2 regions of the Brenneria uluponensis genome follow, and region 2 is predicted to be linked to the other one. Evidence: predicted binding sites of a transcription regulator. Region 2 holds the regulator's gene; the other holds the start of a gene.
The links. Region 2 encodes LexA, which represses DNA repair genes until DNA is damaged. Its sites were predicted from a motif close to TNCTGTATGTACATACAGNA; they were not measured.

Region 1 (4,826 bases), 370 kb from region 2:
GCAGATGGTATTTCAGGACCCGTATGGTTCTCTGCATCCACGCCAGACGATTGACCGTATTTTGCATGAACCGTTGTTGATACATCGTGTTGATCGTGCTGAACAACGCATTACGCAGGCACTGGACGAAGTAGGGTTACCGTCTGCGGTACGTTTTCGTTTCCCACATCAGCTGTCCGGTGGGCAACGCCAACGTGTCGCCATTGCCCGGGCGTTAATCGCCGAACCTGAAGTATTACTGCTGGATGAGCCGACGTCCGCGCTGGATGTGTCGGTGCAGGCGGAAATTCTCAATCTGCTTACCGACCTGCGAGCGGAGCGAAAACTGACCTACATTATGGTCAGTCATAATCTGGCGGTAGTCTCGCATCTTTGCCAGCGTATCGGGGTGATGCAGAACGGCGAAATGGTGGAACAGCTCAGTGCCGATGACTTACGTGCGCGACGTATTCGGCATCCTCACACGGCTGAGCTGTATGATTTAAGTATGACACTGGAGGAGCCAGTATGACACTGCATTGGCAGCGCGCCATCGATGTGGCCCAGTCGCTGACCCACGCCTGGAATCAAGGCGCACAGCCAGGCGGTGCCATCGCTCTGTTTGATGGCAAACAGATTCAGTCCGTATGTTGTGGCGGCCTGGCGGATTTGGCGCAGCAGACGCCGTTTACCCCCCACAGTGTGGTGCGTTTCGCATCTGTGACCAAGCATCTGTTCGCCGCCATGGTCACCGGCCCCGCCAGCCATGCTATTTCCCTCACCGACACCTTGAACCAGCATTTGCCACAACTGCGTGGTGATAACGGTAACGTCACGGTAGGTCAGGCGCTGGATATGACCTCCGGTCTTCCGGATGTGCGGGAAACCTTGTCATTGCTGGGACTTTCTGTTTACAACGCGACCTCGGCGGCAGATCTACTGGATTTTTTGACACAATGGGGCTCACTCAACTACCCAGCGGGCAGCGAGATTTCCTACTCCAACACGGGTTATCGATTGGTAGAGGAAGCGCTAAAAGCCAAAGGTATTTACTTCTCTGATCTATTACGCCAGCAAGTGTGTGAACCCTTGGGTATTCAACTTCATGCGCCGGAAACCTGGTTTGATATTGTCCCTGGCCTGATGCCGGGGTATTGGCAAGGCGCAACGGGCTGGCAGCTTGCCAGCGCAGGTTTGCATCTGTCGTCGTCCGGTTGTGTCGCTGGCAGCGTGCAGGATTTGACGGTCTGGCTGCAATCGCTGCTGATGAACTCGGGTCCCGGCGACGGCGTATTATCCCGCTTGACGCAACCACGCCGGATGAATGATGGCCGGATTACCGGTTATGGGCTGGGCATTACCCACAGCCGGGTCGGCGATGCATTGCTGGTCGGGCACGGTGGTTCTCATGCGGGTTACAAAAGTTATTTCCTGCTCGACCCGGCGCGACAAGTTGGTGTCACACTGGTTGCCAACCGCGAGGATGTCACGACCTACGATAGTGCGATGCGTGTTATGGCGGCGCTGCTGGATCAGCCGTTGCCGCAGCAAGGCCATTCGCTGACTCCCGGTCTTTACGTGGCGGAACAGGGCGGCGATTGGCTGGAGATCAACGAGAAAAGTGCCTGTTGGCTGGGGGCCGCAGAAACGCTGTATCACAGTGGGCAGCCCGAAGTGGCAATATCCCTTTCCAGCCATTTACCGATGCGTCTTCGACAAAATGGTATGGCGATTGAGGGTGAAATTGGTCATGCACCACGCCGTTTTGTCCCGGCGACGGCTGATGACAGCTTATCTCACATTCAGGGATGCTGGCGGCTGGCAGACACCCGCAGTGAACTGGTGATTGATGGCGACCAATTGGCCATGGGTATTGGCCCGGCAGCGATTACCGCCACACTCAAATCCCTCGGTCAAGGCCGGGGACGTGCCATTGCGCAGGATGGCCCGTGGGAGAAGCGGTTTGGCCTCTATCTGGATGGTGATCAACTACAGTTGCTGCTTAATCGCAGTCGAGTCGTGAGATACGAGCGCTGATGATTAACCGTGCATAGCGTGGTCTGATAATGTGTTGTGCAATAACCGGGGACTGACTGCAACGCGAACGTCTTTAATGCAGTGGATTTCTGAAGCCGCCTCCCACCGCTTGACGTATCTGTCCAATTCCTTCTGGACATCCATACAGTATCAATTTACCTTGACGGGCAGCAGCGAGGTAAAGCGGAGGCCGTGTGGATATCTCTCTATTTTATGGTATTGGTGGCGTAGCAGTAGGCTTGCTACTAGGTTGGCTCATTGCGGGTTTGCTTCAGCAACAGCGGCAGGCGCGATCTGAAACAGAGCAGCGTTTGTTGGCACAAGCGTTGGAACAGGCCCGTCAGTCTTTAAATGAGAGCCAGCAGGCCAGGCAACAGGATCAGCAGCGACTTGGTCAGCAGGAAATGGAATTGCGAACACTGCATGGGCAACTGGCAGCCAGCCAGGAGAAGTTGCAGCAACTGGTGGAACTGCGCCAGGAATGTGAGCAGCTTAATCAGGAACTGCGGGCGCTTCGGGAGGCCAATGGCGCACAAGAAGCTGAATTACGGGAAGTGACTATCCGCCTGGAAGAGACGCGTCTGGCGGCTGAAGAAAAGCAGCGCTTGCTGACCAACAGTGAGCAGCGTCTCTCCACTCAATTTGAAAACCTCGCCAACCGAATTTTTGAGCACAGTGGCCGTAAGGTCGATCAGCAGAATCAACAGAGTCTGGATCGTTTGCTGACACCATTGCGGGAACAACTGGATGGATTTCGTCGTCAGGTGCAGGAAAGCTTCGGTTCCGAAGCCCGGGAACGCCATACGCTGGCGCATGAGATCCGTAATCTGCAACAACTTAATGCCCGGATGACACAGGAAGCGGTTAACCTGACCAACGCACTGAAAGGTGACAACAAAACACAAGGAAATTGGGGTGAAGTGGTGTTGAGCCGGGTGCTGGAAAGTTCCGGGCTGCGCGAAGGGCATGAATATCAAATTCAAGTCAGTGTGCAGACCGACACTCACTCACGTTTACAGCCGGATGTCATCGTGCGCCTGCCACATGGTAAAGATGTGGTCATTGACGCCAAGATGTCGTTGGTGGCCTATGAACGTTACTTTAACAGCGATGATGAGATCGAACGGTCCGCCGCACTCAATGAGCACTTGGTGTCAATCCGCAGTCATATCCGTCTTTTGGGTAACAAAGATTATCAACAATTACCGGGATTGCGCTCGCTGGATTATGTATTGATGTTCATTCCGGTGGAACCCGCATTCCTGGTCGCTATTAATCGCCAGCCAGATGTTATCACCGAAGCGCTTAAACATAATATTATGCTGGTCAGTCCTGCTACCTTACTGGTAGCGTTGCGGACGATTAATAATTTATGGCGTTACGAGCAACAAAGCCGCAATGCACAACAGATCGCTGAGCGAGCTTCCCGGTTGTACGACAAGCTACGCCTGTTCGTTGACGATATGTCATCACTGGGGCAAAGCCTGGAAAAAGCACAGGGAAGTTATCGTCAGGCCATGAAAAAACTCTCTTCAGGCCGCGGAAATCTGATTAATCAGGCGGAAGGTTTCCGGGCATTGGGCGTAGAAATAAAACGGCCTATTAACGCATCGTTGATTGACGATGCCGAGTCAGTCAATGTGGAGTATCACCCGATTGTCGAGGACGACGAGCCCGTTGATGAAAAACCAGCGTAAGTCGCTGTCGTACAGGTATAAACTGTTCCAGCATCCTTTATGTGGTAGGTATACGGTGCTCTCACTTCTCTCGGTATATCGGTAAATAAGGACGGTAGCTTTTAACTTGGGTCTGTTACACTCTCCCCATTAGTAGGTAGATCCAAATTTTGACTGAATGGTAGGCGGATAACATGGTAGACAATTCAGAGAAAACTACACATTTTGGTTTTCGCACCGTAGCGAAAGAAGAAAAAGAAGGCATGGTCGCCGACGTTTTTCATTCTGTGGCTACAAAGTATGATTTGATGAATGACCTGATGTCTTTTGGTATTCATCGTGTCTGGAAAAGATTCACCATTGAGTGCAGTGGCGTGCGGCGCGGTCAGCATGTGCTGGATCTTGCCGGCGGCACTGGAGACTTGACTGCCAAATTCTCACGTCTGGTCGGTGATGACGGTGGGGTTGTACTGGCGGATATCAATGCTTCAATGTTGAAGGTCGGTCGTGAAAAGCTGCGTAACAATGGCGTGATTGGCAATGTCGATTATGTCCAGGCCAATGCAGAGGCCTTGCCTTTCCCAGATGATTTTTTTGACTGTATTACCATTGCTTTCGGCCTGCGCAATGTCACTGACAAAGAGAAGGCGTTGCGCTCCATGTATCGCGTGCTGAAACCTGGTGGCCGTTTACTGGTGCTGGAATTTTCCAAGCCGACAGTGAAAATGCTCAGTAAGGTCTATGACGCCTACTCTTTTCACATACTGCCTCGTATTGGCGAAATGGTGGCAAGTGATGCCGATAGCTATCGTTATCTGGCAGAATCTATCAGGATGCACCCGGATCAGGAAACGCTGAAAAACATGATGAGTGACGCGGGATTTGACAACGTCAATTATTTTAATCTGACCGGTGGAGTTGTTGCATTACATCGCGGTTTTAAATTCTGAGTTTGGGAATACCAATGCTGTTAATGCCTGTACTGATCGCTGCGCTGGAAACGGCGTTTAATCAGCTATTGTTTCGTGACCGGAGTATGAAGGCCGCACGTCAACGTTTGCATGGGAAAACGCTGTGTATTGACGTCGCCGAGCTAAGCACGCCGCTGGTGCTGGTTTTTACTGAGCATCACCT
Region 2 (4,826 bases):
ATAGCAATCCCCCGGTATTTAACACGAGTAACCTCGGACAACGGCTCTGGTTCATCATGAATTGGATGGCCTGGACTTGCTACACAAACACTTTTCATCAAATACAGTTTACGTGTATTGATTTCAGATGATGCGCGGAAATGCATGTCGGGTGCGATGACAATATCGGCCCGACCTTGTTCCAGACGTTCCCAGGCACCGGCCAGCACCTCCTGAATTAGCGACACCTGGGTGTTGGCCTTCAAGGACAGCTTATTCAGTAACGGAAATAATCGTTCAATCGGAACCAGTGCTTCAATCACAATCGTTAAATGCGTTTCCCATCCACGCGCTAGTGCTTCTGCATCAGTAGTGAGCTTATCCGCCGCATCCAGCAAAATACGTCCGCGTTCCAGCAGCATCCGACCAACATTGGTGAATTTGGTACGATGTCCGGAACGGTCAAACAGAACCACATCCAGCTCATCCTCCAGTTTTTGCATGGTATAACTCAGGGCTGAAGGCACCCGCCCCAATTCGTCCGCTGCAGCGGCAAAGCTTCCCCGACGGTCTATGGCATCCATGACCCTTAAAGCTTCTAACGTTAATGCCCGCTCTTTTGCCATTTTATACTCATTCAGAATTTTTGAACGTACAGACCAGATTAACTGGCTAACAATCCAGCGTCCAGCCAATTACTATCTAATACATGGATAATTTTACAGGCCGAAGACCATGATCATTAGCAAAGTAGCAGAACATTGCGGTCAGGCTGACTATGGCTGGTTACAGGCACGTTATACATTCTCTTTTGGTCACTATTTTGACCCCGAACTACTAGGTTATGCTTCTTTGCGCGTGCTTAATCAGGAAGTCCTTGCCCCTGGCGCGGCTTTTCAACCTCGAACCTACCCACAAGTAGATATTCTCAATATTATATTGCAGGGGGAAGCCGAGTACCGCGATAGCAACGGTAACCATGCCAGAGCAAAAGCAGGCGATGCGCTATTATTGGCCACGCAGCCCAATGTCAGCTATAGCGAACATAATGCTTGCCATAAAACATCACTTACGCGCCTGCAATTATGGCTGAATGCCTGCCCCACACAAGAAAACCGCACCTTGCAACGGCTCTCGCTGGATAAAAAAGGCTGTCATTTGCTGGCGTCCCCCGAAGAAACTCAGGATCAGCATAGTCTGTACTTACGTCAGCAAGTATGGATCTATCATCTGGATCTCAATATCCACGAGCAAAACACCATTACACTAAACGGTAATCGCGCTTATTTACAGTCAATAAATGGAACAATGCGAATTAATGGCATCACGCCAGAAAATAGCAAAACGTTGCATTGTGGTGATGGTGCCTTTATCCAGCAGGAAGCAAAAATAACCGTTCTGGCGGAAACGCCAATGCGAGCACTGCTCATCGATCTGGTGGTCTGATACTCGGACCAGGTTGTCTTTTCGGTGTTTTTGTCCAGGCATGATAAGATAAATCATAATGCTCTCAGACATGCTTCGGGGTTACTGCAATGGATTCAATCAATCCGGGAAAACTTCTTGCCTTGGCCGAACAGCTTTGTCAGCAGCGCTGCGTGCGCCTGACACCTCAGCGGCAGGAGGTTCTGCGTTTGATGGCGCAACAGCCTGGCGCTATCAGTGCTTACGATTTACTGGATCTGCTCCGTGTTTCTGAACCCCAGGCAAAACCACCTACGGTTTACCGTGCTCTCGATTTTCTACTGGAACAGGGATTTATTCATCGGGTCGAGTCCACTAACAGTTATGTGTTATGTCATCATTTCGAAGAGCATAATCACACATCCGCATTATTTATCTGTGACCGATGCGGCCAGGTAACGGAGCGGCAAACAGTCGGTGTCGAGGAAAACCTTCAGCAATTGGCTAAGCAGTCAGATTTCATTTTGCGCCACAGTGTGGTGGAAGCTCATGGATTATGCAGTGCATGCCAGCAGGTTGAATCATGCGACCACCGAGAAAATTGCAATCACGATCACAGTATCACCATTAAAAAACGATAGTTGCGACTCAATTTTCCTATCCCTCGAGTATTCCGCTGTGAACCACATAATCAATGTCCGCTAAGTACCGGTGGATGATTTAAAATTTATATTTTTGGAGAACTCATTAGAAAGTAAAAACTGTAAGAGGAATTGCTGAAATAGATGGCTGGTAAAAGTAGGGGAATAAGTAAAATAACGGCATCTCACTTGAAGACGCACCCGCTCATATTAGAAGAGCGAGCGCTATATTTTAAAGGCCGAGATGAATAAAGGAAATGAAGGAATATATCAGTTCCAATCGCTGTTACGAATGACACCAACCGCCAGTCCTTCAATAGAAAAACTCTGTTCACGCAAGTCAACAACAATAGGTTTGAATTCTCTGTTTTCCGCCAGTAACTGTATGATGTTACCTTGTTTTTTCAGACGTTTAACGGTAACTTCGTCATCAATACGCGCCACAACAACCTGACCATTATATACATCTTGCGTTTTATGCACGGCCAGTAGATCACCATCCAGAATACCGATATCTTTCATCGACATTCCGCTGACTCTTAGCAAAAAATCCGCACTCGGTTTAAACATGGATGGATCAACCTGATAATGGCACTCAATATGCTGTTGAGCCAGCAAGGGCTCACCGGCCGCAACCCGGCCAATCAAAGGCAATCCAAGATCTTCTTCTTCCATCAACAAGCGGATACCACGGGACGCGCCGGTAACAATCTCGATCACACCCTTGCGTGCCAGTGCCTTTAAATGCTCTTCTGCGGCATTAGGGGAACGGAATCCCAACTGCTGCGCAATCTCTGCCCGTGTAGGCGGCATACCGGTTTGTGAGATATGATCACGGATAAGATCATAAACCTGCTGTTGTCTGGCTGTTAACTCTTTCATCCCGCCCCCTGGTTGTTTATACAGTTTAGCTGTGAGTATATACAGGGAAGGTGTCGATGGGAACCTTGATATTGCCATTCAGCGCTTTTTTCTCCGATTCTGGAAGCCGTCATGCAAAATGATTCCACAGTAGTGAGATCCAGACGACAGCAGCCAACAAACAGGCGACGAAAACAGCTGCCGAGCCAATATCTTTCGCTCGTCCCGATAATTCGTGATACTCCAGCCCCACTCTGTCGACTACCGCTTCGATAGCGCTATTGACCAATTCAAATAATACAATCAGTACAACTGACCCGATGAGTAATAGCCTTTCAATTGTTGAAACTGGCAGCCAACAAGCAATAATAATAGAGGCAAGAGTGAGTAATGACTCCTGACGAAATGCAGCTTCATGCCGCCAGGCCTGCTTCAACCCCTGGAGGGAATATCCCGTTGCTTTGATAATACGGGTTATTCCAGTTGCTTTATTCATACTTACTCCATTCCTTTATTCGTGATTGAACGCAATTTTAACGCGCTATCATCGTCTCATCACCACAGATCTCCAGTGAGGTTTCTGGTATCCTTGCGGCGAGTTGCTAACAAGAGGCTTCTGGTTGTTATGTCAGGTTGGCGTAGAATTTACTATAACTTACTGAATTTCCCCCTTAAACTCTTGGTAAAGAGTAAGATTATTCCTCATGATCCTGTCGCTGAATTGGATTTGGATCCTTCACGTCCGGTTTTCTATGTATTGCCCTATAACTCTAAAGCGGATCTACTAACGCTGCGGACTAAATGTCTGGCGCTGGGGCTACCAGACCCTTTACAACCATTGGTTATTGATGGTGAAGAGTTGCCCAGCTATGTATTTATTAATGATGGTCCACGAGTATTCCGCTACTACGTCCCCAAGCAGAAATCCATAAAACTGTTTCACGACTACCTGGATCTGCATAGCAGTAACCCGGCGTTAGATGTACAGATGGTGCCAGTTTCAGTGATGTTTGGTCGCTCGCCAGGTCGTGAAAATCAACATCAAGCCACACCACACCTGCGTTTGTTAAACGGCATTGAGAAATTTTTTGCTGTTTTATGGCTAGGACGTGATAGTTTTGTCCGTTTTTCCAGTCCAATATCGCTCCGTTATATGGCGACAGAGCATGGCACTGATAAAACCATCGCTCATAAGCTGGCCCGCGTCGCGCGAATACACTTTGCCCGCCAACGTTTGGCCGCTGTCGGGCCTCGGCTACCAGTAAGGCAAGACCTTTTCAACAAATTGTTGACGTCAAATGCCATCACCAAAGCAATTGATGATGAAGCTCGTGTAAAAAAAATCCCCCATGAGAAGGCGCAACAGAATGCCATAGCGTTGTTGGAAGAAATTGCCGCGAATTTCTCTTATGAAGTGGTACGATTGTCGGACCGGGTGCTGAGCTGGACCTGGAACCGCCTTTATCAAGGGATTAATGTTCACAATGCTGAACGGGTACGCCAACTGGCGCAAGACGGTCACGAAATTGTTTATGTCCCCTGCCACCGCAGCCATATGGATTATCTGCTGCTCTCCTATGTGCTTTATCATCAAGGGTTAGTACCACCCCATATTGCTGCTGGCGTTAATCTGAATTTCTGGCCAGCTGGCCCGATTTTCCGCCGCCTGGGCGCGTTTTTTATCCGCCGCACTTTCAACAACAAACTTTACTCTACCTTGTTCCGAGAATACCTGGGTGAACTATTCACGCGTGGTTATTCCGTAGAGTATTTTGTCGAAGGTGGACGTTCCCGTACCGGACGACTGCTGGAACCCAAAACCGGCACGCTATCGATGACAATTCAAGCTATGTTGCGTGGTGGTACCCGAGCAATCACCCTGGTGCCCGTCTACATCGGCTACGAACATGTGATGGAAGTGGCTACTTATGCCAGAGAACT

Region 1: a site for LexA is predicted at 2,147-2,166, ahead of rmuC (DNA recombination protein RmuC). Genes of this name have one in related genera too.

The regions. Positions count from the first base shown of each region.
Region 1 covers NZ_CP135917.1:4,737,566-4,742,391, reverse strand. The annotation lists gene RS889_RS22110 (ABC transporter ATP-binding protein) at 1-511, shown strand, start outside; gene RS889_RS22105 (serine hydrolase domain-containing protein) at 508-2,016, shown strand; gene rmuC (DNA recombination protein RmuC) at 2,211-3,713, shown strand; gene ubiE (bifunctional demethylmenaquinone methyltransferase/2-methoxy-6-polyprenyl-1,4-benzoquinol methylase UbiE) at 3,887-4,642, shown strand; gene ubiJ (ubiquinone biosynthesis protein UbiJ) at 4,657-4,826, shown strand, end outside.
Region 2 covers NZ_CP135917.1:4,365,928-4,370,753, forward strand. The annotation lists gene RS889_RS20335 (LysR family transcriptional regulator) at 1-605, opposite strand, end outside; gene RS889_RS20340 (pirin family protein) at 715-1,425, shown strand; gene zur (zinc uptake transcriptional repressor Zur) at 1,515-2,024, shown strand; gene lexA (transcriptional repressor LexA) at 2,295-2,906, opposite strand; gene RS889_RS20355 (diacylglycerol kinase) at 3,016-3,381, opposite strand; gene plsB (glycerol-3-phosphate 1-O-acyltransferase PlsB) at 3,511-4,826, shown strand, end outside.